One region of the Shewanella sp. LZH-2 genome, then DNA from elsewhere that is predicted to be linked to it. Evidence: predicted binding sites of a transcription regulator. Region 1 holds the regulator's gene; the other holds the start of a gene.
The links. Region 1 encodes sigma-54, which starts transcription at its own class of promoters, with help from an activator protein. Its sites were predicted from a motif close to GTTGGCACGNNNNTNGNNT; they were not measured.
Positions count from the first base shown of each region.

Region 2: the regulator sigma-54 is predicted to act here: its motif matches at 1,560-1,578, upstream of JM642_RS13545 (DUF1328 domain-containing protein).

Region 1 is NZ_CP069350.1:796,823-799,959, reverse strand. It holds gene lptB (LPS export ABC transporter ATP-binding protein) at 1-392, shown strand, start outside; gene JM642_RS03655 (RNA polymerase factor sigma-54) at 499-1,974, shown strand; gene hpf (ribosome hibernation promoting factor) at 2,003-2,290, shown strand; gene ptsN (PTS IIA-like nitrogen regulatory protein PtsN) at 2,293-2,736, shown strand; gene rapZ (RNase adapter RapZ) at 2,733-3,137, shown strand, end outside.
Region 2 is NZ_CP069350.1:3,063,737-3,066,873, reverse strand. It holds gene JM642_RS13555 (diacylglycerol kinase family protein) at 1-839, opposite strand, end outside; gene JM642_RS13550 (hypothetical protein) at 994-1,188, opposite strand; gene JM642_RS13545 (DUF1328 domain-containing protein) at 1,211-1,387, opposite strand; gene JM642_RS13540 (hypothetical protein) at 2,147-3,137, shown strand, end outside.

The sequences.
Region 1 (3,137 bases):
ACCAGCGCGAAGAAGCACTAGAGCAACTGCTAGAAGAGTTCCATATCACCCATATTCGTGACAGCCAAGGCATGTCCTTATCGGGCGGTGAACGTCGACGCGTCGAAATTGCCCGCGCCTTAGCGGCCAACCCCAAGTTTATTCTGCTTGATGAGCCCTTTGCGGGCGTTGATCCGATCTCCGTTATCGATATCAAGAAAATTATCGAGCAGCTTAAAAGCCGAGGCCTTGGTGTACTGATCACTGACCACAATGTGCGCGAGACCTTAGACGTCTGTGAACATGCTTACATTGTGAGTCACGGTAATCTTATTGCCGAGGGCACACCCGCAGAGATCTTAGACAATCAGCAAGTTAGGGCTGTGTACTTAGGTGAACAATTCAGGCTATAGTTACTAAAACAAAGCTAATAAGCCTTGAATTTGAGAGCGCTAGGCTCCATCCATATGATATCAAGCGACCTAAACTCACAATAATAACCTAGGGATCAGCGGTAACATGAAAGCGTCACTCCAGCTCAAACTGGGTCAACAGTTAACCATGACGCCACAACTTCAGCAGGCCATTCGCCTGCTGCAACTGTCGTCATTGGAACTGCAACAAGAAATCCAGCAAGCCTTAGACTCTAATCCTCTTCTCGAGCTGGAAGAGGAGCAATTTGACGCGCCTAGCGAACGTAAGCAAGATATCGCCGATACCGACTTTAGCGAAACGACTGCCCAGCCACAGGAACAAGATAATTCCACCGTGGACATTGCCGAGTCGCTGACCAAAGAATCTCTGCCCGAAGAGTTACCCATGGATACCACTTGGGATGAAGTCTTTACCGCATCGCCAAACTCAGGTTCTGGCGCCAGCCGTGAAGATGACATGCCCTTCCAAGGGGAAACTAGCGAGGGGTTGTACGAACATTTAGAATGGCAAAAAAACCTCACGCCCTTCTCTGAAACCGATTTAGCCATTGCCACCGCGATTATTGATGCCATCGACGATCAAGGTTATCTCACTCAAAGCACTGAAGATATCCTCGAAGCCATGGGCAATCCCGAGATTGAACTCGACGAAGTTGAAGCCGTGCTCAAGCGTATTCAACACTTCGACCCCGTTGGTGTCGCGGCAAGGGATTTAAGCGAATGTTTACTGATCCAGCTATCTCATTTTTCGCCTGATACCCCTCACATCGAAAACGCCCGCATGCTGATCAAAGATCATTTAGATCTGATCGCCGCTCGCGACTTTAGGCTGTTAATGCGTAAGACCAAACTGAAAGAGGACGAGTTAAGGGACAGTATTGCGCTGATCCAAACCTTGAACCCTCGTCCCGGTTTACTCATCACCCCTGTCGATGAAGAATATGTGATCCCCGATGTATCGGTGTCGAAGAAAAACGGCCGTTGGGTGGTCGAATTAAACCCTGACTGCATGCCAAAAATCAACGTAAATCAGCAATATGCAGCAATGGCCCGAAGTTCAAAAAATCAAGCTGATAGCCAATTTATTCGTGGCCATCTGCAAGAAGCCAAGTGGTTTATTAAAAGCCTTGAAAGCCGTAACGAAACACTGCTCAAGGTGGCAAACTGCATAGTGCAATACCAACAGGGTTTCTTCGAATACGGTGAAGAAGCCATGAAACCTATGGTCCTAAACGATATCGCCGAGGCGGTAGAGATGCATGAGTCCACCATTTCACGGGTGACCACACAAAAATACATGCATACCCCAAAAGGACTTTTTGAACTAAAATATTTCTTCTCAAGCCACGTCGGGACGGATGATGGCGGTGAGTGCTCATCCACAGCAATCAGAGCTTTCATTAAGAAACTGGTTGCAGCGGAAAACCAGAAAAAACCATTAAGCGACAGCAAGATGGCTCAACTTCTGGCAGAACAGGGAATTAACGTTGCGCGCAGAACCATTGCGAAGTACCGAGAAGCGATGCTTATTCCCCCTTCCAATCAGCGTAAAAGTTTATAGCCTATTGTGAGTATCGGAGGACGTTTCTATGCAAATAAACCTAAGTGGACACCATATCGAGATTACTGAATCGTTACGGGCATATGTTGAGGAAAAGTTTTCAAAACTTGAACGTCATTTCGAACAGATCAATAATGTGCACGTTGTGCTCAATGTTGAGAAAATGCAACAGATTGCCGAAGCGAGAATCAACCTCACCGGTGGTGAAGTCTTCGCGACTTCAGAGCATGCAGATATGTATGCTGCCATAGACGTCCTGATTGATAAACTTGATCGTCAGGTTATTAAACACAAAGAGAAGTTAACAAAACACTAGCAATGGAACTTCGTACCATACTGCGGCCGGAGTGCACAACCTGCGCCACTCCGGGCAGTAAGAAAAAGGTACTGGAACTCATCAGCGACTTAGCCGCTGCCCAGTACCCCACCCTCTCATCTCAAGAGATCTTCGAAAGCCTCGTGGCGCGCGAAAAGATGGGTAGCACAGGTATAGGTAACGGTATCGCCATTCCACATGGTCGATTAACCGATATAACACAACCCATAGCGATATTGATAAAATGTGAGGAGCCGATAGCCTTTGATGCTATCGATAAACAACCCGTCGATATTTTATTTGCACTACTCGTGCCTGCCGACCAATGTCAGCAGCACCTAAGTACCTTGTCATGCATGGCTGAAAAGCTCAGTGACAAGCAAATATTAAAACAATTGCGCAAGACGCATGATGAAACGGAACTCTATCAGGTAATCATTGGATGAAACTGGTCATAGTGTCAGGGCGTTCAGGCTCAGGCAAATCGGTCGCACTTAGAGTGCTTGAAGATCTCGGCTACTATTGTGTCGATAATTTGCCTTTGCCTTTGATTGGCAGTTTGCTTGAACAGCTCAAAGGCAGTAACGATCTCGTTGCTATCAGTGTTGACGTGCGCAATTTACCAGAGCAAGACAAAGTGCTGGTTAAACAGCTTGCCAGCCTGCCTACGGGCACTGAACTCACCAGCTTCTTCTTAAACTCCAGCGATAAAGTGTTGCTCAAACGCTACAGTGAAACGCGGCGCTTACATCCCTTATCGAAGAGCCGAGTGTCACTGCAAGAAGCCATCAAGCTTGAAGGCAAATTGCTCGAGCCCCTGTCACAGCAGATGGATCACTATATAGAT
Region 2 (3,137 bases), 2.3 Mb from region 1:
GTGAGCGCTAACTGCACCTCAAAATAGCGTTTCAGTTCAGTGCAAATTTGTTCGCCATGGGTCTGCCATTTACCCGCGCCAGAGACGGGATTGGCGATAATCCAGGCTCGCTTATGCAGTTTGATTTCCCCTTGAGTGTACATCTGCTCCAGCGCTTTAAGTTGCCAGCGATTTAACCCTGCGGTTTTACGAATGCTTTTAATCTGTTGCAGCACCTCGGCAAAGCTGAGCTCGGGGCGGCGGCACACAAGATAAGCGGCCAGCACCATTACGGAACGCCCGCGGCCGAGCGCACAGTGGATTAATACCCGCTTTTGGGCGCGCACTTGGCGATGTAACCAGTTAATCGCCTGATTTAATTGGGCGCTAGTCGGCACACTGTGGTCAAGAATAGGGATATTCAGATAGTCGATATGCTCCTCATACAGGGACACATCGAGGCCGTCGAATTCGGCGGTGACATCTAAAATGGCGGTAATGCCATAACGATTCAGTTTAGGTAAATCGGCAGCGCTTAAGCGGCTACCCAAGTACAGATATTTATCAATGGCTTGCATTGAAGGCACGCTATCGCTGCGCCGCGCCCAGAGATTATAGAGTCGGCATCCTAGTAAAAATGGAATAAAGCCCCAACGAATATACCAAGGGATGGAACCATCCTGACGTTTTCTAAAAATACTGGCGAGATTAAACCAATAGGCCGAGCCGACAAGGGCGAGGGATAGGCTGCTCCATGCCCAAATAAAGGTGAGGATAGGGGAGTGCCCCGTTACGGCGAAATAGCCAAATAACAGCGCTCCGAACAGGTAGAAATACTTAATGTGGATCCTACTCAGCATTGGCATCTCCTCCATCGATAAACGGCGAGCCTCAGGGAAACCCACTTTATCGTAACCAATGACTGTCGCGATAAAGTGGCTCGGTGGTACTCAATTGAACTGTGGTTATCCTGATCGGCTCGTTTGTGGGACTCACTACTCGCTGTCATCCGTTTTAGCAGCGGGTATCTTTCGCTTTAACGCCTTCTTTCAGTTCTTCACAGGCATCTTCAATTGCATTGCCGGTATCAGTGATGGCTTCATCGATTTTTTCGCCTGCATCCTCGGCGTGGTTGTCGCTACAGGCTGACAATCCAAAGGTTAATAATAAGGCTAAAAATGCATTGGTAATTATGGTCATAGGTTTCATATTGATTCTCCTTTTATCCAATTTAAGCGCGTGGTGCCTTGCCCTTAAGGGCATTGACCAGCAGGGAAATCACAAGTAATACAATAAATAGGAAGAAAATAATCTTTGCGATCCCCGCTGCGGCGCCAGCGATCCCCGTAAATCCAAACAGTCCGGCGATAATGGCCACAACCAGAAACATTAAGGTCCAACCTAACATAGCCGCCTCCTTTGTCTTATTTCGGTTTTTCTGTCTTCTCTCACTCTGCATGTTTACGTCGAGTGAGCTAGTGGAGTTCGTTGTTGAGAGCTAGTGAAGTAAGTTGAATGTGCTAAGTTGCGTCTTACATACCGTTATCACTCAATCCCGCAATAAACTCACAAAGGAGATATTGCGAGCTTAATGCCAACTTTGAAATTCTTGGTTAATCTACTGATTATTAGTGTAATTTTTAAATGTCGTATTGGCGGGAGTATTTGCTGATATAAGCGAGATAGGCAATTTTTACCTGCGATTCGGTAAGAGTTGCCATTAGAAAATTGTGAGAAACAGCATAATGGCTTTGGAGGAGTCCGAGAGGGTATGATGTTGTTGGTTTAGAATGGGTAGTAATATTTTCTGTCCAGAATTTTCACCTTAGCTGATAGCTACTTATTGGTGTTAGTTCGAAAACTATCACTGCTGAGTACCACCCAAGCACTACGGGATGACTTATCTCGTCCGAAACATGCCATTCTTGAATTAAATTAACTCAATTTATTGCCTTGGATACTGTCCCGCGTTCTGATAACTCTCATTCGAGTCATTTAAAGCAAGAGCAATTTGTAGGTGAATTAAAGATTCTACATTTATTTTTTAAAAGATAATTTTTCATCTTCACAGTAGTCGTGATTTTTATACTAATGATGTATTTTATGTACTAAGGCTACATGGCAATATTATATCTTTAATAGAGTTTGGACGAAATTGTAAATGAGGATGTTAAAGTTTTTTCATGGTGTTTTTTTTATTTTTCCGCTTATCAGCTTTTTTTCATATGGTTCCATAACCTCAAAGACTGCAGCATACGTATGTCATAATTGTAGCAATGCAGATTTTATTAGCTTAGTGAAAAAAGAGGCTCTTTCGAATAACTGTAAGTTTACAACATCAAAAGGAGAGACTTCTCAAGACGAAAAGGGTTGTTATAATCAAAATGAAAAAATGATTGTAGTAAATCCCACTTCAAAAATTGCAAGCAAGTTTATTGTCCAATCCACGGGGAAATTGGGTGGCAGTGAGATAAAGTCATTACCATTAACACAAGGTGAGAAGAATGATTTAGACATATTTTATCAAATTGATAATTCATTCAGTCAACTTAGTTCGAAATCAATTGTGGCTTATGCTGGAGAATATGATAACAGCAATTTAAATAAGAAAGTGCCATCTGCAAAGTTTGATCAAAAGCTTGATTATAATAAAAATGCCCAGTGTAGTATGTCATCTTTCCCAACTGATTTTTTTACATCAAAAGATTATAAACAACGAGTGTTGAATGAGCTTGGTGCTTTAATGAAGGCAAGTTTAAAGGATCTAACTTGGACGCAGTTTGTTGGTGGCTTTAAGGATACAGATCTGACGGGGCTGAATCTAGAGCTTACTGATGTTGATATTATTTTTAATCATAGTAATGCGAGAAAAATATTTGTGCATGTGATTTATGACAAAAATGATTACCGTGTTGCTCCAGATAATAGACTAACTTTTAGTGTATCATATGTAGGTGAATATTATAGGGAAGGGAATAAAAATATAAGTTTTAATTTTGAATTAGAGCCAGATCTTTCTTATGCTGGAGGTGTTTCAATTAGTGACCTTTTCACACCATCAGGTAGTGATAATTCAGTGCGATTTTATGGGGATAAGGTTGATCCATGCCTAGTGCAATTTTTTGAACTAAACAAAACTCAAGCCACTACACAAACTC